4 regions of the Geobacillus sp. CX412 genome follow, and region 1 is predicted to be linked to each of the others. Evidence: predicted binding sites of a transcription regulator. Region 1 holds the regulator's gene; each other region holds the start of a gene.
What was found. Region 1 encodes CtsR, which represses protease genes until heat stress. Its sites were predicted from a motif close to ATGGTCAATAAAGGTCAAACA; they were not measured.
Positions count from the first base shown of each region.

Region 1 (7,956 bases):
TCTTGGAGGTAGAGCACTGATTGAGCTAGGGGCCCTCATCGGGTTACCGAACTCAGTCAAACTCCGAATGCCAACGACTTATCCTTGGGAGTCAGACTACGAGTGATAAGATCCGTGGTCGAGAGGGAAACAGCCCAGACCACCAGCTAAGGTCCCAAAGTGCACGTTAAGTGGAAAAGGATGTGGAGTTGCCCAGACAACCAGGATGTTGGCTTAGAAGCAGCCATCATTTAAAGAGTGCGTAATAGCTCACTGGTCGAGTGACTCTGCGCCGAAAATGTACCGGGGCTAAACGTGCCACCGAAGCTGTGGGATGACCGCCCGTCATCGGTAGGGGAGCGTTCTAAGCGCGCCGAAGCGGGACCGGAAGGACTCGTGGAGCGCTTAGAAGTGAGAATGCCGGTGTGAGTAGCGAAAACAGAGGTGAGAATCCTCTGCACCGAAAGCCTAAGGTTTCCTGAGGAAGGTTCGTCCGCTCAGGGTTAGTCGGGACCTAAGCCGAGGCCGAAAGGCGTAGGTGATGGGCAACAGGTTGAGATTCCTGTACCACCTCCTCACCGTTTGAGCAATGGGGGGACGCAGGAAGGTAGGGCGAGCAGGCTGCTGGAATAGCCTGTCCAAGCGGTTAGGCTGCCAGATAGGCAAATCCGTCTGGCGCAAAGGCTGAGCCGTGATGGCGAAGGGACCATCGGTCCCGAAGTCCCCGATCCTACACTGCCAAGAAAAGCCTCTAGCGAGGTGAGAGGTGCCCGTACCGCAAACCGACACAGGTAGGCGAGGAGAGAATCCTAAGGTGCGCGGGAGAACTCTCGTTAAGGAACTCGGCAAAATGACCCCGTAACTTCGGGAGAAGGGGTGCTCTCTTGGGTGATGAGCCCGAGAGAGCCGCAGTGAAAAGGCCCAAGCGACTGTTTACCAAAAACACAGGTCTCTGCGAAGCCGAAAGGCGAAGTATAGGGGCTGACACCTGCCCGGTGCTGGAAGGTTAAGGGGAGCGCTTAAGCCGCAAGGCTGAAGGTGCGAACCGAAGCCCCAGTAAACGGCGGCCGTAACTATAACGGTCCTAAGGTAGCGAAATTCCTTGTCGGGTAAGTTCCGACCCGCACGAAAGGTGTAACGACTTGGGCACTGTCTCAACGAGAGACCCGGTGAAATCATACTACCTGTGAAGATGCAGGTTACCCGCGACAGGACGGAAAGACCCCGTGGAGCTTTACTGCAGCCTGATATGGAATTTTGGTATCGCTTGTACAGGATAGGTGGGAGCCTGAGAAGCCGGAGCGCCAGCTTCGGTGGAGGCGCCGGTGGGATACCACCCTGGCGGTATTGAAATTCTAACCCGCACCCCTTATCGGGGTGGGAGACAGTGTCAGGTGGGCAGTTTGACTGGGGCGGTCGCCTCCCAAAAGGTAACGGAGGCGCCCAAAGGTTCCCTCAGAATGGTTGGAAATCATTCGTAGAGTGCAAAGGCACAAGGGAGCTTGACTGCGAGACGGACAGGTCGAGCAGGGACGAAAGTCGGGCTTAGTGATCCGGTGGTTCCGTATGGAAGGGCCATCGCTCAACGGATAAAAGCTACCCCGGGGATAACAGGCTGATCTCCCCCAAGAGTCCACATCGACGGGGAGGTTTGGCACCTCGATGTCGGCTCATCGCATCCTGGGGCTGTAGTCGGTCCCAAGGGTTGGGCTGTTCGCCCATTAAAGCGGTACGCGAGCTGGGTTCAGAACGTCGTGAGACAGTTCGGTCCCTATCCGTCGCGGGCGCAGGAAATTTGAGAGGAGCTGTCCTTAGTACGAGAGGACCGGGATGGACGCACCGCTGGTGTACCAGTTGTCCCGCCAGGGGCACCGCTGGGTAGCTATGTGCGGAAGGGATAAGCGCTGAAAGCATCTAAGCGTGAAGCCCCCCTCAAGATGAGATTTCCCATCGCGTCAAGCGAGTAAGATCCCTCGAAGATGACGAGGTCGATAGGTCCGAGGTGGAAGCGTGGCGACACGTGGAGCTGACGGATACTAATCGATCGAGGACTTAACCAAGCGGAAAAGCGGAGGCGAGCGCTTAGCGCCAAAAGGAAAATGTTCTTCGCCCGTAGAGGTGCTTGCACCTCAAGGGAGAAGGTTATTTGGCGCAAGAGAGCTAGGCACCGGAGCTAGACAAAGCGAAAAGCGGAGGACGCTAGGAGCTAGACAATGGAAAAGCGTAGGCCGCCTACGCAAGACGGCTTCTTCCAAACGGACGGTTATCTAGTTTTGAGGGAACGAAATCCCTCTTGACAAACGTGATGATTGGAATATAATAATAAATGTCCAATTGAGATAATTGCCTAGTGACAATAGCGGAGAGGAAACACCCGTTCCCATCCCGAACACGGAAGTTAAGCTCTCCAGCGCCGATGGTAGTTGGGGCCAGCGCCCCTGCAAGAGTAGGTCGTTGCTAGGCAATGTAAAAAGAAGCATGCCTTAATGAAAGGCATGCTTCTTTTTTTCTATATTTGCTTACCCTTTCCTTTTATTACCTAAAATCATGTTTCATTTTCGAAAAAAAAAGGAAATCATATGACTAGCCATTTTTGTGAGTGACCCTTGCATTTTTTTATAATAAACTATATAGTAGAAGTAAGGTCAAATATAGTCAAAGTCAACTTGGTTTGTAAGGAGGAGGTAGAGTGCCAAACATTTCTGATATTATTGAGCAATATTTAAAACAGGTATTAAATATGAGCGGTAAAGACATTGTGGAAATCAAAAGAAGTGAAATTGCTGATAAATTTCAATGTGTTCCCTCACAAATTAATTATGTTATTAATACAAGATTTACGCTAGAGCGAGGATATATTGTTGAGAGTAAGCGCGGTGGCGGTGGTTACATCCGCATTATGAAAGTGAAAACAAAAAGTGAAGCACAGTTAATTGATCAACTGTTAGAATTAATCCAGCATCGGATTAGTCAATCAAATGCGGAAGATATTATTGATCGTCTTGTCGAGGAAAAAGTAATTACCGAACGAGAAGCAAAGATTATGCTAAGCGTAATGGACCGTTCTGTATTATACATCGATTTGCCCCAACGTGATGAATTGAGAGCACGCATGCTAAGAGCGATGTTGATATCGCTAAAATATAAGTAGGGAGGGGATAAAGTTGATATGTCAGGAATGCAATCAAAGACCGGCAACAGTGCATTTTACGAAAATTATAAACGGCGAAAAAACCGAATTTCATCTTTGCGAACAATGCGCTCAAGAGAATAGTGATATGTTTATGTTTTACGGAAATGATGACTTTTCCTTTAATAATTTATTAGCTGGCCTGCTTAATTTTTCATCTCCAATGAAAGAAATGACGTCAAGCCCGTTCCAAAGCACCGATATTTTACAATGCGAGAAGTGTACAATGACTTATCATCAGTTTACAAAAACAGGCCGTTTCGGCTGTTCAAACTGTTACCGCACATTTGCTAGATATTTACCACCAATATTAAAAAGACTCCATAGCGGAAATACAACCCATGCTGGAAAAATACCGAAACGAAAAGGTGGAACACTCCATCTGCGCAAGCAAATTGCTATGTTAAAACAAAAACTGCAAGAACTTGTGGCGAGAGAAGAATTTGAAAAGGCGGCAGAGGTTCGTGATCAAATTCGCTCTCTTGAATATCAGTTGCATCAACATCGAGGGGGGGAGATGTAGTTATATGTCGTTTGAGAAGTTTTTTAATACGGCGGTCAGTTCTTGGATGAGTCAAGAGGGGCCTGATTCTGATATCGTGTTAAGCAGCCGTATCCGTTTAGCAAGAAACATTGTTGATTTTCAGTTTCCAACAGTATTTAACAATGAGGAAGCACAGCAAATTGTTTCATTGTTTGAGCAAACATTTGCTCATCGTTTTTACCCGTCTGTCGGTCGTTTTGAATTGTTAAAAATGTCAGAGCTTCAACCGATTGAAAAAAGGGTATTGGTAGAAAAGCATTTAATTAGCCCGCATTTGGCAGAAGATTCTCCTTTTGGGGCGTGCTTGCTTTCAGAAAATGAAGAAATAAGCATTATGATTAATGAAGAGGATCACATTCGTATTCAATGTTTATTTCCTGGTCTTCAATTAACAGAAGCGTTAAAAGTGGCTAATGAGCTTGATGATTGGATTGAGGAACATGTCAATTATGCGTTTGATGAAAAACTCGGATATTTAACAAGCTGTCCGACAAACGTTGGAACAGGGATGCGCGCTTCTGTTATGATGCATCTCCCGGCTCTCGTTTTAACACAGCAAATAAACCGCATTATTCCAGCAATCAACCAACTAGGATTAGTAGTACGCGGAACATATGGAGAAGGCAGTGAGGCGTTAGGTAACATTTTCCAAATTTCAAATCAAATTACATTAGGAAAGTCGGAAGAGGATATTGTGGAAGATTTGAAAAGCGTTGTTCAACAATTAATTGCCCAGGAAAGAATGGCGAGGGAGACATTAGTCAAAACTTTAAACATACAATTAGAAGACAGAGTATTCCGTTCTTATGGGATATTAGCAAATAGCCGTGTTATTGAATCTAAAGAAGCAGCGCAATGTTTGTCTGATGTACGTTTAGGAATTGACTTAGGATATATTAAAAATATTTCGCGCAATATTTTAAATGAGCTGATGATTTTAACTCAACCTGGATTTTTACAACAGTATGCAGGCGGCGTGCTAAGACCGGAAGAACGGGATGTTCGACGGGCGGCACTAATCCGCGAACGTCTAAAAATGGAAGAAAGAAAAGCGATGGAGGGTGATGAATAATGATGTTTGGAAGATTTACGGAGCGGGCGCAAAAAGTATTGGCGCTAGCTCAAGAGGAAGCAATACGCCTTGGCCATAATAACATTGGAACGGAACATATTTTATTAGGTTTAATTCGCGAGGGGAAGGAATTGCAGCAAAAGCATTAATGGCTTTAGGGCTTGGGCCAGAAAAAATTCAAAAAGAGGTAGAATCGTTAATCGGTCGCGGTCATGAAGTTTCCCATACGATCCATTATACGCCGCGTGCGAAAAAAGTAATTGAACTATCGATGGATGAAGCGAGAAAGCTTGGCCATTCCTATGTAGGAACAGAACATATTTTACTAGGTCTTATTCGTGAAGGTGAAGGAGTTGCGGCCCGCGTACTTAACAATTTGGGAGTAAGTCTTAATAAAGCGCGCCAACAAGTGTTGCAACTGCTTGGAAGCAATGAGTCTGTTTCCGGTCATTCAGGAGGCGGTGCTTCACACGTAAGTACACCAACATTAGACAGCTTAGCTCGCGATTTAACGGCGATTGCTCGTGAAGGAAGATTAGACCCTGTTATTGGCAGAAGCAAGGAAATTCAGCGCGTTATTGAAGTGTTAAGCCGTCGTACAAAAAATAACCCGGTGTTAATCGGAGAACCTGGGGTTGGGAAAACAGCCATTGCTGAAGGTCTTGCGCAACAAATCGTAAATAATGAGGTTCCAGAAACACTCCGCGATAAGCGAGTAATGACGTTAGATATGGGAACGGTAGTAGCTGGTACAAAATACCGCGGTGAATTTGAAGATCGTCTGAAAAAAGTGATGGATGAGATTCGTCAAGCAGGAAATATCATTCTCTTCATTGATGAGCTCCATACGCTTATTGGCGCAGGTGGTGCAGAAGGTGCGATTGACGCATCGAACATCTTGAAGCCAGCGCTTGCCCGTGGGGAGTTGCAATGCATTGGTGCGACTACATTGGATGAGTATCGGAAATATATTGAAAAAGACGCGGCATTAGAACGTCGTTTCCAACCAATTTACGTCGATGAACCGACGGTAGAAGAATCGATTCAAATTTTAAAAGGATTGCGCGATCGCTATGAAGCGCATCACCGTGTATCTATTTCGGATGAAGCAATCATTCAGGCAGTAAAATTATCTGACCGCTATATTACTGACCGTTTCCTTCCAGATAAAGCAATCGATTTAATCGATGAGGCTTGTTCGAAAGTTCGCCTTCGTTCGTTTACTGCTCCTCCACAATTAAAGGAGCTTGAGCAAAAACTTGAGGAAGTACGCAAAGAAAAAGATGCTGCTGTACAAAGCCAAGAATTTGAAAAAGCTGCTTCCTTGCGTGATATGGAACAACGTTTACGTGAAGAATTAGAAGAAACGAAACGCGCGTGGAAAGAAAAACAGGGGCAGGAAAACTCTGAAGTAACAGTGGAAGACATTGCGATGGTTGTATCAAGCTGGACAGGAATTCCGGTGTCAAAACTTGCACAAACAGAAACAGAACGATTATTGAAACTAGAAGAAATTTTACATTCCCGCGTCGTTGGTCAAGATGAAGCAGTAAAAGCAGTTGCCAAAGCAGTTCGGCGTGCGCGCGCTGGATTAAAAGATCCGAAACGCCCGATTGGCTCGTTCATTTTCCTCGGTCCAACTGGTGTTGGAAAAACAGAATTAGCAAGAGCGCTTGCAGAAGCGATGTTCGGTGATGAAGACGCACTTATTCGCATCGATATGTCGGAATATATGGAGAAGCACTCGACATCTCGTTTAATCGGTTCGCCTCCTGGCTATGTCGGATACGAGGAAGGCGGTCAACTAACGGAAAAAGTGCGCCGCAAACCGTATTCGGTCGTGTTGTTAGATGAGATGGAAAAAGCGCATCCGGACGTATTTAACATTTTGCTGCAAGTGTTGGAAGACGGGCGTTTAACTGATTCGAAAGGAAGAACGGTTGATTTCCGCAATACGATTATCATTATGACATCGAACGTCGGTGCGGATGCGTTAAAGCGGAATAAATACGTCGGCTTTAATATCCAAGATGAAGATCAGAAGTATAAAGACATGAAAGGAAAAGTCATGGACGAGTTAAAGAAAGCATTTCGTCCGGAGTTTTTAAACCGAATTGATGAAATTATTGTCTTCCATTCACTTGAAAAACAACATTTAAAAGAAATTGTAAAACTAATGGCAGAACAGCTTGTAAAACGCTTAAAAGAACAAGATATCGATTTAGAGTTAACGGATGCGGCCATTGAAAAAATTGTTTCCGAGGGATATGATCTAGAATACGGTGCTCGTCCATTGCGTCGCGCGTTGCAAAAACATGTAGAAGATCGTTTGTCGGAAGAGCTGTTAAAAGGAACGATTGGCAAAGGGCAAAAAGTCATTGTAGACGTAAAAGACGGAGAGTTCGTCGTTTTATCAGAGCAAGCGGTGATGTAATCGGCGTTTTCTTGATGGAAGGTATGCGGCGGCTCACTGCCCATACCTTTTTGTTTCAACGATGAAAAAGAAAGGGTTTTCTAGCGATGGGGAAAAAGAAAACAAAGTTTGTTTGTCAAGAATGCGGTTATGAATCAGCGAAATGGCTTGGAAGATGTCCAGGATGCAGTACATGGAATTCGATGGTCGAGGAAATTGAGCGGACAAAGCCAATGACAAGAGGAGTGTTTGTGCATTCCACGGATGATATCATCTCAAAACCAGTTCCAATTACTACCGTGACCACAACGCAAGAGCCGCGCATACAAACGAATATTTCTGAATTTAACCGCGTATTAGGTGGGGGAATTGTGAAAGGTTCGCTCGTTTTAATCGGTGGGGATCCAGGCATTGGAAAATCAACGCTTCTTTTGCAAGTTTCTGCGCAACTTGCTGCTATGCAACATAAAGTATTATATATATCCGGCGAAGAATCCGTAAAACAAACGAAATTGCGCGCTGACCGCCTTCACATTGCTTCCGACCAATTGTATGTATTAGCGGAGACAGATTTGGAATATATTGCAGAAGCAATCGAAAATGTTCGCCCCGCTTGTGTTGTGATTGATTCGATTCAAACGATTTACCGTGCAGATATTACGTCCGCACCAGGAAGTGTATCGCAAGTCCGTGAATGTACAGCGGAACTGATGAAAATTGCCAAAACAAAAGGAATTGCCATTTTTATTGTCGGCCAT
Region 1 is NZ_CP103461.1:3,363,490-3,371,445, reverse strand. It holds rRNA gene NXM86_RS17635 (23S ribosomal RNA) at 1-2,039, shown strand, start outside; rRNA gene rrf (5S ribosomal RNA) at 2,326-2,442, shown strand; gene NXM86_RS17625 (CtsR family transcriptional regulator) at 2,669-3,130, shown strand; gene mcsA (protein-arginine kinase activator protein McsA) at 3,144-3,692, shown strand; gene mcsB (protein-arginine kinase McsB) at 3,697-4,785, shown strand; partial or broken gene clpC (ATP-dependent protease ATP-binding subunit ClpC) at 4,785-7,219, shown strand; gene radA (DNA repair protein RadA) at 7,306-7,956, shown strand, end outside.

Region 2 (7,956 bases), 660 kb from region 1:
CCGTCATGTAACACGGCGGCATTTCATGAAAACCCGTTTCCTGTTCATGATGTGTCGACTGCGAAAATCGAAACATACGGAAGCGGCGGGCCTCATCTCGTATTAATCGATTTTGGCTACAAAAAATCGATTTTGCAGTCATTGGTAGCGCGGGGATGCAAGGTTACCGTCGTTCCGTACCATACTTCATTTGAAATGATCGAATCAATGAAGCCGGATGGAATCGTGTTGTCCAATGGCCCAGGAGATCCAAAACAACTTTCCAAGCAGTTAGCAAACATTCGCCAAATTATTGACCATTATCCAACGTTAGCGATTTGTCTAGGTCATCAGTTAGTGGCGCTTTCATACGGCGCAGACACGGAAAAACTTCGCTTCGGCCATCGGGGAGCAAATCAGCCTGTGTATGATACGGTAAAACAAAAAGTGTTTATGACATCACAAAATCATAGTTATGTGGTTAAGAAAGAAAGTTTAGCCAACACCCCGTTTAATATCCGATTTACAAACGTCAATGACGGTTCCGTCGAAGGAATAGTACACCGCCACAAACCAATTTTATCGGTGCAATATCATCCGGAGGCGCATCCAGGTCCTAGCGATACGAACCATATTTTTGACGAGTTTTTGCAAACGGTAGTAAAAGGAGAGAAAGTATATGCCTAAAGATACATCGCTGCAATCGATTTTAATCATCGGATCCGGTCCGATTGTCATCGGACAGGCGGCGGAGTTTGACTATTCCGGCACACAAGCGTGTATTGCCTTAAAAGAAGAAGGGTACCGCGTTATTTTAGTGAATAACAATCCGGCAACGATTATGACAGACGAAGTTCATGCCGATGCCGTGTACTTTGAGCCGTTGACGGTGGATAGCGTGGAGGCGATTATCGCGAAAGAGCGACCAGACGGGCTATTGGCGACATTTGGGGGACAGACGGGACTAAACTTAGCATTTCAGCTTCATGAAGAAGGAATTTTAGAAAAATATGGGGTGAAACTGCTCGGAACTCCGATTGAAGCGATTAAAAGAGGAGAGGACCGCGAAGCGTTTCGCGCGCTCATGTATGAATTAGGCGAACCAGTTCCGGAGAGTGAAATTATTACGAGTGTCGATGAAGCGGTCGCTTTTGCCGAAAAAATCGGATTTCCGATCATTATTCGCCCCGCCTATACACTCGGAGGAACGGGCGGGGGAATCGCAGAAACGATGGAACAATTTATTGATCTAGTCGAAAAAGGACTCGCGGAAAGTCCAATTACGCAATGTCTTATTGAACGAAGCGTAGCTGGATATAAGGAAATTGAATATGAAGTAATGCGCGACCATACGAATACGTGCATTACTGTTTGCAATATGGAAAACGTCGATCCCGTCGGCATCCATACCGGTGACTCTATCGTTGTTGCTCCATCGCAAACGTTGACGGACGAGGAATACCAAATGTTGCGATCTTCAGCCATCAAAATTATTTCGGCGCTCGGTATCATTGGAGGATGCAACATTCAGTTCGCGCTAGATCCGTTTAGCAAACGATACTATTTAATTGAAGTAAATCCGCGTGTCAGCCGTTCATCGGCGCTTGCATCGAAAGCGACGGGATACCCGATCGCACGCATAGCCGCGAAATTAGCAGTCGGCTATACATTGGCGGAACTTCTTAATCCAGTAACGAAAACGACGTACGCAAGCTTTGAACCAGCACTCGATTATGTCGTTGTAAAATTTCCGCGCTTGCCGTTTGATAAATTTCCTTTCGGCGATCGCCAGCTTGGCACGCAAATGAAAGCGACGGGAGAAGTGATGGCGATTGACCGCAACATGGAACGAGCGTTTCAAAAAGCGGTTTACTCATTAGAAGGTGCGAATAACGGATTGTATTTACCAGAACTTGCTTCCCATACAGATGATGAGCTCAAACAACTGCTTGTTCGAAAAGATGATCGCCGCTTTTTTGCGATTCTCGAATTGTTCCGTCGCGGAGAAAGGATCGATACCGTATATGAATTAACAAAAATCGACCGTTTCTTTTTGCATTCGTTTTATCAGCTGATCGAATTAGAAAAGAAAGCGAAAGAAACGAGCTTAGAACATATTGATGAATCGACGTTCCGTCTGTTGAAAGAAAAAGGGTTTTCTGATGCGTTTTTAGCGGAAGTATGGAACGTGAAGGAAAAAGACGTAAGAGAAAAGCGAAAACAACTTGGCATCGTTCCGGCATATAAAATGGTCGATACGTGCGCGGCAGAATTCCATTCAGAAACGGATTATTACTATTCGACATATTTCGGCGAAGATGAACGGAAAAAAAGCGATAAAGAGAAAGTATTGATTATTGGCGCAGGACCGATTCGAATCGGGCAAGGAATCGAGTTTGATTACAGCTCTGTCCACAGTGTGTACGCACTTCAAGAAGAAGGATATGAAACGGTATTGATGAACAATAATCCGGAAACCGTCAGCACTGATTTTGCTGTGGCTGACCGTCTCTATTTCGAGCCGCTTACTTTAGAAGAAGTGTTGAACGTGATAGAAGCGGAACAGATTAAAAAAGTCATTGTTCAGTTCGGAGGACAGACGGCAATTAATCTCGTGAAAGGGCTCGAAGAAGCGAATATCACTCTTCTCGGCGTCACTTATGATGTGATTGACCAGCTTGAAGATCGTGATCGTTTTTATCAGCTATTAGAAGAATTGGATATTCCACACGTACCGGGAATGATGGCAAATAACGAAGAAGAACTTATTTCGAACGCCAAAAAAATCGGTTATCCGATATTGCTTCGTCCTTCTTATGTCATTGGCGGCAGAGGAATGTTCATTGTGAAAAATGAACAACAATTATGCGCGCTGCTAGAGCAGCGAATAATTACGTACCCTGTGCTGATCGATGCATATTTAGACGGAAAAGAAGCAGAAGTCGATGTTGTTGCGGATGGAAACGATATTTTACTTCCGACGATTATCGAACATGTGGAAAAGGCTGGAGTACATTCAGGAGACAGCTATGCAATGCTGCCAGCGCAAACGATTACGGATGAAGAACAATCCAAAATCATTACGTACGCCGAAAAAATTGTAAAGAAATTACAATTTAAAGGCATTATGAATATTCAATATGTCATTGCCAACGATCAGGTATACGTATTGGAAGTGAACCCGCGCGCAAGCCGGACCGTTCCGATCGTCAGCAAGGCAACAGGCATACCGCTCGCGCAAATTGCGACAAAATTATTGCTTGGGAAATGTTTAAGCGATGTCGTTGACGAAAAACAGCGGCGTTTGGCGAGCTTGCCATATATTGTTTTAAAATATCCGGTATTTTCGACATATAAATTGCCGGGAGTCGATCCGCTTGTTGGACCAGAAATGAAGTCGACGGGAGAGGGAATCAGCATTGCAAAAACAATGGAAGAAGCGGCGGCAAAGGCGTTTTATTCGTATTTAGCAAAAAAACATAAAGCACGAGAAATTTATGTGAACGGTGAAATAAGCGATGAACTTCTTCAAATTATAAAGGAAAAACAATTAATCATTGTTTCCGACATACCGTTTTCCGAATGGATAAAACGAAAGGAAGCGTTAGCGTTTTTAGATTTGCAAAAAGACGGAAACAGCCAATATAGAATGCTTGCGTTGTCCCGGCAAATTATGACGTTTACAGAAATCGAAACGTTCTGTCTCTTTTTACAAGCAGTCGGTGTGAAAAAGTTTTCTGTTTCATCCATTCAAGAATGGCTTGAAAAGAAAAAACAAATCGAGAAAGCGGTGATTATATGAAAACAGTCGTTTCATTAAAAGGAAAAGATTTTTTAACATTAATGGACATTTCAACAGAAGATATTCATTATTTGTTGACACTTGCCAAGGAATTAAAGCAAAAACAGCTTGCCGGACAATTGTATACTCCGCTTGTTGGAAAAACGTTAGCGATGATTTTTGAAAAACCATCCACCCGCACGAGAGTATCATTTGAGGTGGGAATGACCCAGCTCGGTGGTAGTGCGCTTTATTTAAATAGCAATGATTTGCAGCTTGGACGAGGAGAAACGATCGCCGATACGGCGAGAGTATTATCGCAATATGTTGACGCGATTATGATTCGCACATTCGCTCATCAAAAATTGGAGGAGCTCGCTGAATATGCGACGATTCCGGTTATTAACGGACTGACCGATGATGATCACCCGTGTCAAGCGCTGGCTGACTTATTAACGATTTATGAAGTGAAGAACACGTTAAAAGGATTGAAACTTGCCTATGTCGGTGATGGCAACAACGTCGCACACGCGCTTATGATTGCGGCTGCAAAAGTTGGCATGGACTGTGTGATCGCTTGCCCGGCTGGTTATGAGCCAAAAGAGAAGTATGTAAATGCGGCAATGCAAATTGGAAAACAAACAGGAGCGAATGTTGCAGTCACGCATAATCCAGTCGAAGCGGTCACCAACGCGGACATCATTTATACAGACGTATGGACGAGCATGGGGCAAGAACAAGAAAGCGAGCAGCGTCTTGCGGTGTTTCAACCGTTTCAAGTCAATTGCGAATTAGCAAAACATGCAAAACCTGATTATATGTTTCTTCATTGCTTGCCAGCCCACCGCGATGAAGAAGTAACAGCCGATGTGATTGATGGACCAAATTCGTTTGTCTTCCAACAGGCCGGAAATCGGCTTCACGTACAGAAGGCGATTTTACTATCGTTATTATGACGAAATCGCACCGGAGATATGCCGGTGCTTTTTTCATGCAGCCATTATTTGTATGGTTATGAACAAAGGAACAGACGGGAATGATAAAAATATACTTCGGATAAGGGGGATGCTGCAATGGGACAACAGCGCCATTTCCAACCAGGCGACAAAGCGCCGAACAACGGTATATATATTGAAATTGGCGAAACAGGTGATAACGTCAAAAATCCAAAAAAAATAAAACTAAAAGCAGGAGATACGTTCCCGGAAACATCAAATCACAATCGCCACTGGACATATAAGAGAAAACCATAATAAAGAAAAGCGGAGGCGGCGCGAACAGCTCTCGAAGCGAAATGTTCTTCGACCGCTGAAGTGCTTGCACTTCAAGGGAGAAGGTTATTTCGCACAAGAGAGCTAGCCGCCGAGCTGGACAAGAAGAAAAGCGGAGGCGGCCCAATTTCGCCTAAAGGCTGCCCACGTCCTGTGAGCAACGGCGAAATGTCGCCATCCTGGTTCCGTATATTCCCCACTACAAAGCCATTCCTATATTGGAGTGGCTTTCTATTTGAAAAGAAAAGTCGGCATCCGCTATAATATACTTAAAGGTCAAAAAAGGTCAAAAGAGAGGGAAAGTCGATGAACGCAAATAAGTTTACGGAGAAAGTGCAGGAGGCTTTTCTTGAGGCTCAATCGATTGCCATTCGGCGCCATCATCAGCAACTCGATGTCGAACACTTGCTGCTCGCATTATTGCAGCAAGAAGAAGGGCTTGCGAGAAGAATCTTCACACTGCTTCGAGTTAATATAGACGCATTCACTCATGAACTGCAAATGTTGTTAAAGAAAAAGCCAGAAGTGCTTGGGGCTGGTGCGGAAAACCTTTATATGTCCCAACGACTGCAGCGATTGTTGACAAAAGCGGAAGAAGAAGCAAAAAATATGCAAGACGAATATATTTCTGTTGAGCATTTACTGCTTGCCTTTACATCGGAGGCCGATGATATCGGACGACTTTTTCATCGTTACAACATTAACCGTTCTTCATTGTTGCACGTATTGACGGAAATAAGGGGGAATCAGCGCGTGACAAGTCCAAATCCAGAAGCTACATATGAAGCATTAAAAAAATACGGCCGCGATTTAGTCGCTGAAGTGAAAGCGGGAAAAATTGATCCTGTCATTGGTCGTGATAGCGAAATTCGCCGTGTTATTCGCATTTTATCACGCAAAACGAAAAACAACCCGGTGCTTATCGGGGAACCGGGTGTTGGGAAAACGGCAATTGTAGAAGGATTGGCGCAACGCATCGTTCGCAAAGATGTTCCGGAAGGATTGAAGGATAAGACGATTTTTGCTTTAGATATGAGTTCACTCGTCGCCGGGGCGAAGTTTCGCGGCGAATTTGAAGAACGTCTAAAAGCGGTATTGAATGAAATAAAGAAAAGCGAAGGGAGAATTATTTTATTTATCGATGAATTGCATACGATTGTCGGTGCCGGAAGGGCAGAAGGAGCGATAGATGCGGGCAACATGTTAAAGCCGATGTTGGCGCGCGGCGAGTTGCATTGTATCGGTGCAACCACACTTGACGAATACCGGCAATATATTGAGAAAGATCCGGCACTCGAACGGCGCTTCCAGCAAGTTCTTGTCGAAGAACCGAGCGTGGAAGATACGATTTCGATTTTGCGCGGCTTAAAAGAACGGTTTGAGGTTCATCATGGAGTGAAAATTCATGACCGTGCCCTTGTTGCGGCGGCGACATTGGCCGATCGCTACATTTCGGATCGATTTTTGCCTGACAAAGCGATTGACTTAGTCGATGAAGCATGTGCGACCATCCGTACCGAAATGGATTCCATGCCATCGGAGCTGGATGAAGTGATGCGCCGCGTCATGCAATTGGAAATCGAAGAAGCAGCATTGCGAAAAGAAACAGACGAAGCGAGTAAAGAACGTCTTGAAGCGCTCACCAAAGAGCTGGCTGACTTACGGGAAAAAGCGAACAGTATGAAAGCGCAATGGCAGCAGGAAAAAGAAGCTATCCAGCGCGTGCGTGACGTTCGCGAAGCGCTGGAAAAAGCAAAGCGGGAATTAGAAGAAGCGGAAAATGAATACGATTTAAATAAAGCAGCAGAACTTCGTCACGGCCGCATTCCGCAGTTAGAAAAACAATTAAAGCAGCTTGAACAACAAATGAATGAAAATAGTCAAGAAGGCCGTCTTCTCCGCGAAGAAGTAACAGAGGAAGAAATTGCGGAAATCGTTTCGCGATGGACGGGAATCCCGTTAACGAAATTAGTCGAAGGAGAGCGGGAAAAGTTATTGCGTCTGCACGAATTGCTGCATGAACGAGTCATCGGTCAAGATGAAGCGGTTGAACTTGTTGCTGATGCGGTGTTGCGGGCGCGTGCTGGCATTAAAGATCCTAATCGTCCGATTGGTTCCTTTATCTTTTTAGGACCGACAGGAGTCGGGAAAACAGAACTAGCAAAAACGCTCGCACAAGCGTTGTTTGACAGTGAAGAACAAATGATCCGCATCGATATGTCCGAGTATATGGAAAAACATGCTGTTTCTCGCTTGATTGGAGCTCCTCCGGGCTATGTCGGCTATGAAGAAGGAGGACAGCTAACGGAAGCGGTGCGGCGCAAACCGTATTCCGTCATCCTGTTAGACGAAATTGAAAAGGCGCATCCAGAAGTGTTCAATATTTTATTGCAAATGCTGGATGATGGGCGTATTACTGACTCGCAAGGACGTACCGTTGATTTTAAAAATACGGTTGTGATTATGACATCGAATATCGGGTCGCATTTACTGCTAGAAGGAGTTACGGAAAATGGAGAGATTAAAGAAGAGACGCGTGAGCAAGTATTACAGCAATTGCGCGCGCATTTCCGTCCGGAATTTTTAAACCGAATCGACGACATTGTTTTATTTAAGCCGTTAACCATGAATGAAATAAAAGGAATCGTGACAAAGTTTGCGAACGAATTAGCGAAACGGCTTAGCGACCGTCATATTTCGCTTTCTTTGACAGATAAAGCAAAAGAATATATCGCCGAGTCTGGATTTGACCCGGTTTACGGGGCGCGTCCGTTAAAACGATTTATGCAAAAGCAAATTGAAACACCGCTTGCAAAAGAAATTGTCGCCGGACGTGTGAAAGACTACAGCACGGTTGTAGTGGATTATCGGAACGGGCAAATCGTTGTAGAAGTCCAATAATAGAAACAAGGCTGTCCTTCATTT
Region 2 is NZ_CP103461.1:2,700,956-2,708,911, reverse strand. It holds gene NXM86_RS14165 (carbamoyl phosphate synthase small subunit) at 1-666, shown strand, start outside; gene carB (carbamoyl-phosphate synthase (glutamine-hydrolyzing) large subunit) at 659-3,781, shown strand; gene argF (ornithine carbamoyltransferase) at 3,778-4,716, shown strand; gene NXM86_RS14150 (YjzC family protein) at 4,834-5,013, shown strand; gene clpB (ATP-dependent chaperone ClpB) at 5,338-7,932, shown strand.
Region 2: a site for CtsR is predicted at 5,304-5,324, ahead of clpB (ATP-dependent chaperone ClpB). Genes of this name have one in related genera too.

Region 3 (7,956 bases), 780 kb from region 1:
TTTTGAATCTTGGCACGATCTGTAGTAAAATGAAAGTGCTCTTGCATGGGGATTCTCCTTTCGAATGGTAGGTCGCACTTTCATTCTACAGGAGATTCGCCAGGCAAGGGCTATTTTTATGCTTGCTCAAGTTTATCTAGCACCACGGGTAAGGAAAAAATCTCGTTTCATTTTGTCGGATATTGTTGGACGAAACATAAATCATTATGACTATACAATCATTTTTTTTTGAATTAAAATCAGAAATATATCAATAATCTATTTTTTCAGAAAATAAATAATGAGGAGGAAGAAATAATGAAAGCCGCGAAAATTATTCAGCACAAAAAACCATTGGAAATTTTAAATGTCCCGGATCCTAAACCAGGGCCGGAAGATGCGGTAATAAAAATCGAAGCTTGCGGGGTTTGCCGCAGCGACTGGCATGCGTGGCAAGGGGATTGGTCGTGGATCGGCTTGTCCCCAGAATTACCGATAACACCTGGACATGAATTTGGAGGTGTAATCGAAGAAGTTGGCAAAGATGTGAAGTCGTTTCGTCCGGGAGATCGTGTCACAGTTCCGTTCCATTCCGCCTGTGGACGATGTGAATACTGCAAAAAAGGTGTGCCGAATTTATGCGAAAACCTCCAAATTTATGGTCTTGTTTCTGGACTTGAAGGAGGATATGCGGAGTATGTATTGGTTCGCAATGCCGATTTTAACCTGATCAGACTCCCTGAAAATGTTGACAGTTTAACAGCTGCAGCTTTAGGCTGCCGTTACATGACTGGATATCACGGTATTGTCAGAGGCAATGTCAAGCCTGGTGATTGGGTGGCCGTGCATGGAGCTGGCGGAGTAGGCCTTTCTGCGATTCAGGTGGCCAATGCATTAGGAGCGCAAGTTATAGCCGTTGATATTGATGATCAAAAACTTGAAATCGCAAAACAGGAAGGCGCCATTGCGGTTGTCAATGCCAGAAAAGAAAACGTTGTCGAAGCAATTAAAGAAATCACAAAAGGAGGCGCGCATGTCGGACTGGATGCTTTAGGCATCAAGGATACCGTTCTTAATTCGGTTCTGTCCTTAAGAAAAGGAGGAAGACATGTTCAAGTAGGTTTAACCACATCAGAAGAAGGAGGTTTTGTATCGCTCCCTGTCGATCTGATTACGGCATCTGAAATTGAGTTTGTAGGAAGTATCGGCAATCCTCATCCTGACTATCGCGGCTTATTGAGCTTGATTTCTTCCGGACGATTGAATCCGAAGCGCTTGGTTGAACGTGAAATCAAATTGGAAGATGTAAACGCTGTATTCGAAAATATGTCACAATATAATACGAAAGGGTTTAACGTCATCACTAAATTTTAATGGATCAACCAACCCCTTCTGGAATCCTTCCAGAAGGGTTAATTATTTGTTCATCGTGAGCAATCATTTCAATAAACCATAGCTGACCTTGCCCCGCTAAAAGTAAATAAGCGTCACCTGTTGAAATTGTTAATGTGGCAATTGGTATATTTTAAAAAATTAGGAATATTGTTTTAATGTGGCTCTAAAGGACAGTGTAATGTTTTTTGGAAGTGATTTCAAAATTAATAAAATAGGAGTGAAGTGTATGCAAAATGTCAGTGCAAAAGGAATGGAATTAAGCCCTAGATTAGTAGAGTTTTTAAACGGCGTAAAAAAATGTACATAAACGGCGAATGGGTAGACTCCGTTTCTGGTAAAACGTTTGAAACAGTCAATCCTGCAACTGGTGAAAAGTTAGCGGATGTAGCAGAAGCAGGTCCGGAGGATATTGATTTGGCAGTAAGAGCGGCAAGAGAAGCGTTTGATCGTGGACCATGGTCAAGAATGAGCGCAGCTGAGAGAAGCCGCTTAATTTATAAACTGGCTGATTTAATGGAAGAGCATAAATTAGAATTAGCACAGCTTGAAACATTGGACAACGGGAAACCAATTCGCGAAACATCTAATGCAGACGTACCTTTAGCGATTGAACATCTCCGTTATTATGCAGGCTGGGCAACGAAAATTGTGGGGCAAACCATCCCTGTTCAAGGAAACTATTTTAACTATACGCGTCATGAACCAGTGGGGGTAGTCGGACAAATTATTCCGTGGAACTTCCCATTATTAATGGCTGCATGGAAACTAGGCGCTGCCCTTGCGACAGGTTGTACAGTTGTCTTAAAGCCTGCTGAGCAAACACCTCTATCTGCTCTTTACTTAGCAAAATTAATAGAAGAAGTTGGATTTCCGAAAGGTGTTGTCAACATTGTACCTGGCTATGGCGAAACAGCGGGTGCGCCACTAGTGGATCATCCATTAGTGAATAAAATCGCCTTCACAGGTTCAACGGCTGTCGGAAAACAAATCATGAAGCAAGCAAGCGAGTCATTAAAACGGGTAACACTTGAACTTGGCGGTAAATCCCCGAACATCATTTTGCCTGATGCAGATTTGACGAAGGCAGTTCCTGGCGCATTTATGGGAATTATGTTTAACCAAGGTCAAGTATGCTGCGCAGGAAGCCGCTTATATGTTCAAAAGAAAATGTACGACAATGTAGTAGCTGATTTAGCCTCTCTTACAAAAACAATTAAACAAGGCAATGGTTTATTGCCAGAGACGACAATGGGCCCTCTGGTTTCAGAAGAACAGCAAAAACGCGTCAAAGGATATATTGATAAAGGAATTGAAGAAGGAGCTGAATTAGTAGTAGGCGGTACTATCCCGTACGAACAAGGTTATTTCGTCGCTCCAACAGTTTTTGCTGATGTGAACCATTCAATGACCATCGCAAAAGAAGAAATTTTCGGCCCAGTTGTAGCGGCGATGCCGTTTGATGATTTAGATGATCTTGTTGCAAAGGCAAACGATTCACTTTATGGTTTAGCTGCTGGTGTTTGGACGCAGGATATAAAGAAAGCCCACTACCTCGCACATCGCATTAAAGCGGGTACGGTATGGGTGAACTGCTATAACGTATTTGACGCGGCAAGTCCATTTGGAGGCTATAAGCAATCAGGCATCGGACGTGAATGTGGCAGCTACGCGTTAGATAACTATACAGAAGTGAAGAGTGTCTGGGTAAACATGAACTAAGCCATTCTAGATATATTTCAATATGTAAAAAAGCATCTGCTCATCAAAGCGGATGCTTTCTTTAATATCTACCTCCATATTTTTTGTAATGCCATCCATTCATGAAGGATCTCTTCCTTGTTCCTGCCAAAACAATCGGGGAATGAATGTATATACTTTAAGAATAATTCGTTTTAGTAATTGATACTAAGCTCGATCAAAATATACATAGAGGATATTGTAGTTCATCGAAATGTGAGAAAACAAAGGATTGTCGAATGAATTATGTAAATTGGAAATGAATGGGCTTTACAATCATCTTTTTTATTTATTTTCCGTTTGATTATGAAGGAAGCTTGCTGCATCTATTGCGAAAAGATAGGCTTGCCGCCTATCTTTTCTGTGTACGATATTTAGCGGGATTTGATTTTTGCTTCGAATTGTCTAAGCGTTAATTGATTTAACTCTGGAAAGCCTTCTTCTTTCAAGGAAATGGTTTTTCCTTCGTAAACAGGGTAGACTCCTTGCCATCCCCCGACAATGGTATACAATTCTGTTCCTTTAACAGGTTTTAGAAAGCAAACATATCGGCCCTCAGCCATCGGTCCTGGATAAACTTTGTTGAGAGGATGTAAAGGATCAGGAAGGGGTTCAATCCCGGTTGATAACACGTTAATGATTTTGCCGCCGGTTCCCTTTAAATATTTGTCGACATGAAAGCTTTGTACAAAATTAACGAGCTTCCCGCCTTGTACAGACTTATTTAACGGCTGTTTCTGGAAAGAAGTATCGAACCAACCATAAGCAATGAATGTTGAGCCGCTTACTAAATCCTTTAAGTTTGCGGCACGTTGGATATTTACTGCTTGTTTTGGAATGGTAATATTCTGCGCCTGAACAGGTAAATGAAACGTAAATAGCAAACATATACAGATTAAAAACTTAGACCATACTTTCATTCCATCACCTCATAATATATCTTTGTTGAGCGCTACTATTGTTTAACAACCTTTCTCGTTTTATGCGCGTTTCCTTTGTCCTCGAAAAGGGCGACCTTATTCGCAGGACATTAAGTCTGGCAGTTCAACACCCCATGTAAAGGTATGCATCTAATTTGTAATTATCTTTCAATCTGGAATAATGTGATAACGTACAAGCGAATAAGGATGGGCAAAAAAAGAACCGCCTTTCCCATTAAGGGATTAGGCGGTTTGTTTATGCAAAGGTTTGGCGACAATCGCATCGTTTTCGACATCGATGCGAATCGCTTTGACTTGATCGTTTTCATCCAGCAGCACATCGGCGATTTTGTCTTCGACATGTTCTTGGATGACGCGGCGGAGCGGACGAGCGCCGAATGCTGGATGGTAGCCGAGTTCGGCTAATTTTTCTTTCGCCGCTTGCGAAACGTCAAGGTCGATGTGTTGTTCGCGCATTGCTGCTTTTACTTCGTCAAGCATGAGATCAACAATTTGCAGCATATGTTCTTTTTTCAACGATTTGAATTCAATAATCGCATCGAAACGGTTTAAAAACTCTGGTTTGAAGTATGCGTTTAATGAGTCGAGAATGCTTGTTTGTGTTTGTTGTTTTTCAAATCCGACCGTAATTTTTTTGTCTGTCACGCCGGCGTTGCTTGTTGCGATGATGACTGTATCTTTAAAGCTTACGGTGCGTCCTTGGCTGTCAGTGAGACGGCCGTCTTCTAAAATTTGAAGGAAAATGTGTTGCACATCTGGGTGCGCTTTTTCAATCTCGTCAAGCAAGATAATGCTGTATGGATTGCGGCGCACTTTTTCTGTAAGCTGGCCGGCTTCTTCGTGACCGACATAGCCAGGAGGCGAACCGATTAATTTCGATACCGAATGTTTTTCCATGTATTCGCTCATGTCGAGGCGAATCATTGCATCTTTTGAGCCGAATAGCTCTTCTGCCAACGTTTTCGCCAGCTCCGTTTTTCCGACGCCAGTCGGACCAACGAATAAGAACGAACCGATTGGGCGGTGTTTTGCTTTTAATCCCGCGCGGCTGCGGCGGATTGCTTTGGCGACTTTTTTGACCGCTTCTTCTTGGCCAATGACTTTTTTCGCTAAGTTTTCTTCTAAATGTTTCATTTTTTCTTTTTCATCGGCCTGCAGTTTGCCGACAGGAATGCCTGTTTTCTCTTCGATGATGCGTTGGATATCAGCAACATCGACAACTGGGCGTTCTTGGTTTACGCCGTTTTGCAATTGTTTTTCCAATTTCAACTCTTCGCTGCGCAATTTCGCTGCCAGTTCGAAATTTTCTTCTTTCACTGCTTTTGCTTTTTCTTTGGCGATTTGCGCAAGGCGTTCTTGAATTTGTTTTTCATCTGTCGGACCGAGGCGCAAGTTCGCTTTGGAGCCGGCTTCGTCTAACAAGTCGATCGCTTTGTCCGGCAAGAAGCGGTCTTGAATGTAACGGTGCGACAATTTGACGCACGCTTCAATCGCTTCGTCCGTATATTTCACATGATGGAATTGCTCGTATTTCGGCTGAATCCCTTTTAAAATCGTAATCGCTTCTTCGACCGTTGGTTCATGCACGATAACTGGTTGGAAACGGCGTTCAAGCGCAGCGTCTTTTTCAATTTGGCGATATTCTTTTAACGTTGTGGCACCGACGACTTGCAATTCCCCACGCGCGAGCGCTGGTTTTAAAATGTTGCCCGCGTCCATCGAGCCTTCCGCCGAACCGGCGCCGACAAGCAAGTGAATTTCATCGATGAAGAGAATGACGTTTTTCCGGCGCTGCAATTCAGCGATGAGCCGTTTCATCCGCTCTTCGAATTGACCGCGAATGCCTGTATTCGCAACAAGCGATGCGACGTCAAGCAAATATACTTCTTTGTTTAATAGTTTTTCCGGAACTTGCCCTTCAGCGATTTTCAAGGCGAGTCCTTCGGCAATCGCTGTTTTACCGACACCTGGTTCCCCGATTAATACCGGGTTGTTTTTATTGCGGCGGTTTAAAATTTCAATGACGCGTTCAATCTCTTTATCGCGTCCGATGACTGGGTCAATCAGACCGGCTTTCGCAAGCTGTGTTAAGTTGCGGCCGAATTGGTCCAAGAAACCGCCGCCTTTTCTGTTTCGTTTCGATGGTTGTGCGATATTCGGTTGCGGCGCGTTCATTTCTGAAAATGGCGTTTCTGAAATTGGTGAAAATCCGTTCATCAAGAAATCATCAAATGGGAATGACGAGAAATTATCGAAACCGAAATTGATCGGAATAGTCAGCTCTTGTTTTTGTTTTTCATAACATTCGTGGCAAAGGTGCATTTGCTTTTTCTCATGATTGATTTGCAAATTGACAAATACCGTCGCTTCGTTTTGATGACATACTTGACAAAGCATGAGGCATAACCTCCTTTTTCGCTCTTTTGACTTTGACTATCTTTGACTTTCTGATTTTATTATACTTTGACCATCTTTGACTTTCAAGAGTTTTTTACAAAAAAATTTGTTGTAACCGTGAAATGTTTTTGAAGGAATAGTGAATAATGTACGGATAAGAAAAAGTTATGGTATAGTTAAGTCTAGAAAATAGAGCAAAGGGGAAGTAAAAAAATGAAAAAGCTTTCGCTGTTTTTGCCATTGATGTTAATATTGCTTTTATTTGCCGCCTGCAGCCAGGAAAAGCAAGAGGAAAAGCCAGCAATGCTTGAAGTTCAACTTCAGACACCGGATCATATTGAATTAAATAAGGAAACGACACTTTCTTGTATCGTGACATACGGCGGGGAAAAAGTGAATGATGCGGATGAAGTGAAGTTTGAAGTGTGGAAACATGGAAGCGAGAAGCACGAGATGTTAACTGCCAAAAATGATGGTGATGGCAAATATTCTGTGAAAAAGACGTTTACCGAGCCGGGGACGTATTCGGTTATTAGCCACGTGACAGCACGAAATATGCATAATATGCCGAAAAAAGATATCGTTGTTGGCACACCGAGCGATCAGCCGCAAAATCATGCAGAGGAACATCATGGTGATGAACACCATCATGCCGATGTCATGATGATGCTTCATGAAAAATAATTTTCCGTAAATAAAGAAGCGCATTTAACGGTACATATTACTCATGATGGCAAGCCGCTTGCAGGCGCTACCGTTCGTTTTGAAGTGTGGAAAGATAACGGAAAGCACCTGTTTATCGAAGCAAGCGAAAAACAAGCAGGCCAATACGAGGCAGCAACGTCGTTTCAAGAAAAAGGGACATATTCTGTAAAAATTCATGTAGAAACGGAACAACTTCACGAACATCAAGTAGAGCAAATTACGGTGCAATGAAGGGATGCCCTATAGCGGCATCTTTTTTACTGCCATCTCGTCTTTATTGAACTATGTCGGCATATATATGGGAGTGAATAGTGGACAAGGAGAGGGAGATGGCAGAAGTGGCTGGAAAGTGGTCAGGAGCTTGGCAAATCGCCGCCGTTTATGTCGGCACTGTCGTCGGCGCGGGGTTTGCTACTGGAAAAGAAATTATCGAGTTTTTTACGCAATACGGAACGTCCGGAACGATTGGCATTATCATCAGCGGCATCTTGTTTACGTGGGGTGGCGCGCGCATGATGGTGATGGCACGGAAAGTGAAGGCCGCCTCTTATCAACAGTTTAACCGCTATTTATTTGGCAGGGCAATGAGCCCGGTTATTTCTATCATGATGACGGTGATGATTGTCGGAGTCACCGCCGTGATGATGGCCGGCGCAGGCGCGGTGTTTGAGGAACAGCTCGGGTTGCCGCGGCAGATCGGAATTGTGGCGACGTTATGTTTATCGCTGTTAGTCATGATGTACGATATAAAAGGGCTATTTGGAGTAAACGCCTTGATTGTTCCGATGATGGTGCTATTTAG
Region 3 is NZ_CP103461.1:2,580,117-2,588,072, reverse strand. It holds gene NXM86_RS13480 (IS982 family transposase) at 1-47, opposite strand, end outside; gene NXM86_RS13475 (alcohol dehydrogenase catalytic domain-containing protein) at 298-1,353, shown strand; partial or broken gene NXM86_RS13470 (aldehyde dehydrogenase family protein) at 1,601-3,093, shown strand; gene NXM86_RS13465 (hypothetical protein) at 3,486-4,031, opposite strand; gene NXM86_RS13460 (ATP-dependent Clp protease ATP-binding subunit) at 4,275-6,449, opposite strand; partial or broken gene NXM86_RS13455 (FixH family protein) at 6,663-7,385, shown strand; gene NXM86_RS13450 (YkvI family membrane protein) at 7,484-7,956, shown strand, end outside.
Region 3: a site for CtsR is predicted at 6,513-6,533, ahead of NXM86_RS13460 (ATP-dependent Clp protease ATP-binding subunit). Genes of this name have one in related genera too.

Region 4 (7,956 bases), 460 kb from region 1:
CTTCTTTCAATGCTGCGTTGACTTCTTCTACTGTTACTTCTTTTTCAAGCTCCGCAACAAGGTCGACAACAGACACGTTTGGTGTTGGTACACGCATTGCCATACCGTTTAGTTTGCCTTTTAGTTCAGGAAGTACAAGGGCAACTGCTTTTGCCGCACCTGTTGTTGTCGGAATAATCGATTCCGCTGCAGCACGCGCACGGCGCAAATCTTTATGAGGCAAGTCTAAAATTTGTTGGTCGTTCGTATAAGCGTGAACTGTTGTCATCATTCCGCGAACAATACCGAATTTTTCATGAAGCACTTTTGCAAATGGCGCTAAGCAGTTCGTTGTACAAGAAGCGTTGGAAATAATGTGATGGTTCGCAGGATCGTATTTGTCTTGGTTTACACCCATCACGATCGTAATATCTTCGTCTTTCGCCGGTGCGGAAATGATTACTTTTTTCGCGCCAGCCTCTAAATGTTTTGCCGCGTCTTCACGTTTCGTGAAGCGACCTGTCGATTCAACGACAATGTCCACACCTAATTCGTTCCATGCTAGTTTAGCTGGGTCGCGCTCCGCTTTTACAACGATTTCTTTTCCGTTTACAACGATATTATTGCCATTCACTGATACTTCCGCGTCTAATTTTCCGTGAACAGAATCATATTTCAAAAGATGAGCTAATGTGTTTGCATCCGTTAAGTCATTTACCGCCACTACTTCAATATTCGGATTTTTTAATGCCGCACGAAAAACATTGCGACCAATACGGCCAAAACCGTTAATACCAATTTTTACTGCCATGGATAGTTCCTCCTTTAAAAAATGGTTGTATATATTTAAGGGATGTTACTCCCCTAGTAACGCTCTTGCTGCACCTTCATCGGTAATAAGAATGGAATGAGGCGCTCGTTTCATATACGCCTGAATAGCTTTTGCTTTCGAAGACCCTCCAGCCACCGCAATGACATGTTCGACATCGGAAGGTCTTCCAACTGAATGCCAACCGTTTTCACTTTATGCACAACTTCTCCTGCTTCATTAAAGTAATAGCCAAACGCTTCGGCAACCGCATGTCGTTCTTTAATTTTCTCCATATCCTCTTTTGAGGTTTTCCGGCGTTCCGCCATTGTGATAGCATCTCCGATTCCATGCACGACCATGCGGCATGATTTAATAAGTTCCAGCACTTCTTTCACAGTCGGTTCTTCAATTAAAGATTCATACGCCTCACGACTTAGGTGGTCAGGAACATGAAGAAGCCGATAGTTTCCTAACGCTTTTTCCGCCATCTTTGCACAAATGGTGTTCGCTTGGTTTTTCACATCTTCACCTAAGCCGCCCCGTGCCGGAACAAATAAAATACGGTTTTGTTTTGGATCGGGAGTCATCATCTCGGCAACAGCGGCAAGTGTTGTGCCTCCTGTCACTGCCACGATGTCGCCGTTTGTCAATCTTTCTTTCATGCAGGTCACACAAGCTCTTCCCATTTCTTTTTTTACCCAAGGAGAAAGGTCACTATCTCCAGCAACAACGATAACCCCTTCAATATGAAGTTTCTCCATTAATTTTGTTTCTAAATCTTTTAGGCCTAATAATTCTCTCATAACATCCTCGAGCGCATGCAACAATTCCTTGCCTTCTTGGGTCAAACTCATGCCGGCGGAACTGATGGTTAGCAAATTTTGCTCTTTCAAAAACTGCACTTCCGAACGAAGCACACGCTCAGTTATTCCTAAACTGCCCGACAGTACTCTCCTCCCGATTGGCTGCATCAGCGAAATGTAGTGCAAAATACGATATCTTTTTTGCATAACTTCAAGAAGGTCGGGCAATAATTTTTTTTGCGCTTCAATTAATGATTGCATTGGTCCCCTTCTCCTTGCAAAATATATGGACATTAATTGTCCCGCTATGACTTATTGTGTCCCACTTGTGTGTAAAAAATTCCCCCCTGCCACAATTTCATTGTAACAGGAGGAATCATAATGTTCAACCACTTTGCGCCTCGAGTAAACGTTTTCTTATGACATCTTTTTGAACCATCCCAAAATCTACTTCTTCCCCATCGATTTCGACAACCGGAATCATCAATTGATATTTTTCCAGCAATGCATCATCTTGATAAATATCAATTTCATTGATGTAAAAGGAGAATTCCCGTTGCAGTTCTTGCAACACTTGTTTTGCTTTATCACATAACGGACAGTTTGTTTTCGAGTATAAGTTGATCACCACTTGCTGTCACTTCCCTACATACTGTTTTCGTTTTGCAGATGATGGAATATGCAGTTGTTCGCGATATTTTGCGACCGTTCTGCGCGAGATCACCACACCGTATTGCTCATGTAATAAATCGGCGAGCTTTTGGTCAGAAAGCGGCTGCTGCTTATTTTCCTGTTCAATTAACTGCTTGATAAACATTTTTACTTTTACAGAAGAGGCAGCATCTTCATCCATGTAAACAGAAGAAACAGCGCTTGAAAAAAAGCGGCGAAGTTCCACTGTGCCAAACGGCGCTTGAACATATTTGTTTTTTACCGCGCGGCTGACAGTAGATTCGTGAATGCCAAGCTCTTCCGCAACTTCGCGCATTGTAAGGGGCTTTAAGGCTGCAAAACCAGTTTCAAAACATTGTTTTTGTTTATCGACAATGACATGCATAATGTTCAGCAATGTTTGTTTGCGCTGTTCCAGACTTTTTGCTAACCATAAAAACTGGCGATATTTATCTTTTACAAACGCGTGAACCTGCCCGTCTTGACAGCTGGAAATCTTTTGCTCGTATCCCCGATTCCAGATGAGTTCCGGATGCACATCTTCATTGTAAAAAATGCGCCAATCACCTTCTTCGCTGCGTTGGACAATTATATCGGGAACAATAAAATGCGGTCTCTCTTTTGTATAATGGATGCCAGGACGCGGTTCAAGCGTGCGAATTAAATCCCATACACGCTGCAATGAAGCGATATCCACGCCAAGTTGTTTCGCCAACGTTTTCCAAGCTTTTTCGGCAAATAACGAAAAATGGTGCTGTATAATCTGTTCCGCGAATTCATCGCGATATGGTAAGCGCTTTAACTGTAAATATAAACATTCTTGCAAGTTGCGGGCGCCAACGCCAGCCGGCTCTAATGACTGAATGATCTGAAGCGCCTTTTCTGCTTCCTGTTTGGAAATAGCAAATCGTTCTGCAATTTCTTCGATATTTACCCGCAAATACCCATCTTCATCAAGGCAAGCAATCATATAATGCACGATGCGTTCTTCGTGTTCCGAAAGCGAAAGAGCTGGAAGCTGTGCAGTTAAATATGATGAAAGCGTTTCCGAATAAGTGCTCATATTTTCAATCCACTGCTGTTTTTCCTTATCCGATAAGTTGCGGAAGTTTCGCTTTAACCGGTAGTCGCGAATTTCGAGAAAAGGATTTTCCAACGACTGCTCATACAAAAAGGACTGTAATTCCACAGCAGAATATTGCAATAGTTCAATTGCTTGAGTCAATTCCTTTGTAAGCGATAGCTTCAGTCGCTGCTCCTGCAATAATTCGGCCCTCATTGTCAAGCCCCCTTTTTTTTATTGTACAATACTGTCGCCCCGGCGGTATATAAAAAAATAATTGTTAAACCTATTGTTTATAAAACCATTGGCGGTGACTGAACTTTATCCGTCATTCAAAAAGGCAGATTGGTACGCAACAGTCGATCATCGAGCCAGACTGTTAATTATATTATATTCAAGGCACAAAAAAACCTGCTGCGTTTCGCAGCAGGTTTTCACTTGATACGCCCTCGGCAGGATTCGAACCCACGCTAAGAGAACCGGAATCTCTCGTGCTATCCACTACACTACGAGGGCATTATATTTAGTTGCTATTATCAGTTGCATATTCAATTATATTGAAAACACCTTTATATTGCAAGAGGGAAAATGCGTTTAAAAAATGAAAAAGGGGTTATGATGAAAAAAGGGATGTCCTACGTTTATAGCGAATAATAATAAAGTAAGGCCAATATTTTTTGTTTGACCTTCATTGACCATTTAGGTATGATAGAGGTACATACGATTAAGCGATTGGTAAAGGAGGAAGCTTCATGAATTTAATTCCTACAGTTATTGAGCAAACAAGCCGCGGAGAACGTGCTTATGACATTTATTCTCGTTTATTAAAAGACCGCATTATTATTCTTGGCAGCCCAATTGATGACCAAGTGGCAAACTCGATCGTTTCCCAATTATTATTTTTAGCGGCCGAGGATCCTGAAAAAGATATTTCGCTTTACATCAATAGCCCAGGTGGTTCGATTACTGCTGGCTTGGCAATTTATGATACGATGCAATTTATTAAGCCAGACGTTTCTACAATTTGTATCGGTATGGCTGCTTCGATGGGTGCGTTCTTGCTTGCCGCAGGAGCAAAAGGAAAACGGTTTGCCTTGCCAAACAGCGAAATTATGATTCACCAACCGCTTGGCGGCGCGCAAGGTCAAGCGACAGAAATTGAAATCGCCGCAAAACGGATTCTCTTCTTGCGCGATAAGTTAAATCGCATTCTTGCTGAAAATACTGGCCAACCAGTCGAAGTGATTGAACGCGATACAGACCGTGATAACTTCATGACGGCGCAAAAAGCACAAGAATACGGCATTATCGACCGTGTATTAACACGCATAGATGAAAAATAAAATATGAAAAAACAGGCTGCTTCGCTTGACATAGAAGCAGCCTATTCTTTATTTTTCTTTTTGTACATAGTTTGCCAATTTTTCAATTGCTTCGTTTTCATCCGGACCATCCGCAATCAACTTAATGACAGAACCGGTGCTGATCGCAAGGCTCATTAGCCCCATAATGCTTTTTGCGTTCACTTTCTTTCCGTCTTTTTCTAGATAAATATCGGAAGAAAAGCGATTCGCTTCCTGAACAAACAACGCTGCCGGGCGTGCTTGTAATCCCGTCTTTAATCGCACTTCTACTTGTTTCTCTACCATTCTCCATCTCCCCTTTTTTATAATGACTTATGAAAATCAACAGGCTTACCTGCCCGCAATCGTTCCGCAATCTCATCAATTTTTCGCAGACGGTGATTAATTCCTGATTTACTAATCTTTCCACCGGATACTAACTCGCCTAATTCTTTTAACGTTACGTCTTGATACATCATCCGCAATTCCGCAATTTCCCGCAATTTATCAGGAAGGGCGCTCAATCCGATGGTTTCATCAATATAGCGAATGTTTTCTACTTGGCGAAGCGCAGCGCCAATCGTTTTATTTAAGTTTGCTGTTTCGCAATTGACAAGACGGTTTACCGAATTTCTCATATCGCGTACAATGCGAATATCTTCAAAGCGCAATAACGCTTGGTGTGCGCCGATAATATTTAAAAACTCAGAGATTTTTTCCGCTTCTTTTAAATACGTAATAAACCCTTTTTTTCGTTCCAATGTTTTGGCATTAAGAAAAAAGTGGCTGTTCATTAATTCACATAATGAATTGTTATGTTCTTCATAAAGAGAAAAAATTTCTAAATGGTACGATGACGTTTCCGGATTGTTTACAGATCCTCCGGCAAGAAACGCACCGCGCAAATAAGAACGCTTACAGCACTTTTTTTTCACTAATTCTGGTGAAATCACGCGAATTAGTGAAAAATCCTCCTTCAATATTTTTAAATCCTTTAATAGTTCATGAGCGCCGTCAATAATTCGAACGATGTATACATTATTTTTTTTCAGGCGCATTTTTTTTCGAACCAATAGTTCTACTGTCACCGTATACCCTTTTTTTAAAAGAGTATAAATTCTTCGCGCGATCGCGGCATTTTCCGTTTGCACATCCACAAGTATTTGCTGATTGGAAAAAGACAGCAAACCATTCATGCGCAGAAGCGCTGACAATTCTGCTTTTAAACAGCACGGTTTCACTTCCAAATTCGTTAGTTCTTTTTTCGTTTCTGACGCAAACGACATGGTTAGTCACCTCCAACGATTCATTCATCGTAATCAGGAGGAAGGAGGTGCTGTAATCAGCGAAATAAGTAACGATGCCACTTTTTTCGTATCGTGACGAATGACGTGATCTTCATAGCTGACGATATTATCGCGAATCACTTGAATTCCTAAATCGATGAGCCGATCGCTATCATCCTTCACTGGTTCCGCCAGCTCTTCTGCATAACGTTTTTGAATTTTTTCCGGAATATGACCATTATTCACAACAACAACATCCAAAAATAAACATCCCATATGGTCATGGAGCGCTTTGACATGGTCGCTTACCGTGTAGTGCAGCGTCTCACCCGCTTGGGTCATCACATTACATATATACACTTTTTTTGCTTTTGCTTGACAAACTTCTTGCCCGATTTTCGGCACAAGTAAATTTGGCAAAATACTCGTATATAAACTTCCCGGACCGATGACGATCAAATCCGCAGAACGAATCGCTTCAATCGTTTCTGGAAGCGGTTCAATATTTTCCGGTGTCAAAAATACTTTTTTAATCCTTTTGCCGGAATAAGGAATTTTCGATTCTCCAGAAACAATGACGCCATCTTCCATTTCCGCATGAAGAACGACGCTTTTATTCGCCGCTGGCAATACTTGTCCGTGCACTTTCAACACTTTGCTCATCTCGCGGATGGCTTTGACAAAATCGCCGGTAATGGACGTCAACGCTGCCAAAATTAAATTACCTAACGAATGTCCTGATAGACCGTTGCCGTTTTTAAATCGATGTTGGAACAATTCAACAATAAGCGGCTCGACATCTGACAGCGCTGCCAATACATTACGCACATCTCCCGGTGGCGGAATATCTAATTCATCGCGCAATCTTCCTGAGCTGCCGCCATCATCAGCGACAGTAACGATTGCCGTAATATCAATGGCATACTGCTTCAAGCCGCGCAACAATACAGGGAGCCCTGTTCCGCCGCCGATAATGACAATTTTAGGCTGATGCTTCACACTCATTTATGCTTTTCCTTTCTCCTCTCCATGTCACGGTGGGACACATGGGTTTTATAATCTTTCGAAAAATAACGGGCAATATATTCGGCAATGGCAACCGACCGGTGCTGACCCCCTGTACAGCCGATGGCGATCACAAGCTGGCTTTTTCCTTCTCGCTTATAATGAGGGAGCATAAAGGCTAATAAATCAATTAGTTTCTCAAGAAATTTCTGCGTTTCACTCCACTTTAACACGTAGGAGGAAACTTCTTCATCCAACCCTGTTTTCGGCCGCATATGGTCAATATAATGAGGATTTGGCAAAAAGCGGACATCAAAAACTAAATCAGCGTCAATCGGAATGCCGTATTTAAAGCCAAACGACATCACGTTGACGGTAAACGTCTGTTGCGTGTGAGAAGAAAATTGCTGTAAAATTTTTTCCCTTAACTCCCGTGGCTTTAAATCAGACGTATCATAAATAATTTGCGCCCGCCCTTTTAACTCTTCGAGCAATTTGCGCTCTAAACGGATGCCTTCAAGCGGCAATCCATTTGGGGCAAGCGGGTGTGTGCGTCTCGTTTCTTTATATCGCGCCACAAGCGTCGAATCTTTCGCATCTAAAAATAAAATCTGCGGCGTCACCCATGATTGCTCCGTCAGCTCGTCTAGCGCGGTAAACAAACTATCGAAAAAGTCACGGCTCCGCAAATCCATTACTAACGCCACTTTATTCATTTTATTCCCCGATTCTTTCATCAACTCCAAAAATTTTGGGAGCAACGTCGGCGGCAAATTATCGACACAAAAAAAACCTAAGTCTTCAAAACTATGAATAGCGACCGTTTTTCCAGCGCCAGACATTCCTGTAATAATCACCATTTGAATATGGTTGGCCGAACCTGTGCTCATGCCTCTCCCTCCACTCTATTAACTGGGATCTAACCGATAGGAAAGCAGCTCAAAATCTTTCGTATATAAACGTCCCGTACATAATGTCCGATCCTTTTAGCGCG
Region 4 is NZ_CP103461.1:386,715-394,670, reverse strand. It holds gene gap (type I glyceraldehyde-3-phosphate dehydrogenase) at 1-790, opposite strand, end outside; partial or broken gene NXM86_RS01940 (sugar-binding transcriptional regulator) at 836-1,854, opposite strand; gene NXM86_RS01935 (glutaredoxin family protein) at 1,979-2,224, opposite strand; gene rpoN (RNA polymerase factor sigma-54) at 2,231-3,544, opposite strand; tRNA gene NXM86_RS01925 (tRNA-Arg) at 3,773-3,844, opposite strand; gene clpP (ATP-dependent Clp endopeptidase proteolytic subunit ClpP) at 4,081-4,671, shown strand; gene NXM86_RS01915 (HPr family phosphocarrier protein) at 4,720-4,977, opposite strand; gene whiA (DNA-binding protein WhiA) at 4,995-5,957, opposite strand; gene NXM86_RS01905 (gluconeogenesis factor YvcK family protein) at 5,991-6,962, opposite strand; gene rapZ (RNase adapter RapZ) at 6,959-7,852, opposite strand; partial or broken gene NXM86_RS01895 (8-oxo-dGTP diphosphatase) at 7,871-7,956, opposite strand, start outside.
Region 4: a site for CtsR is predicted at 4,007-4,027, ahead of clpP (ATP-dependent Clp endopeptidase proteolytic subunit ClpP). Genes of this name have one in related genera too.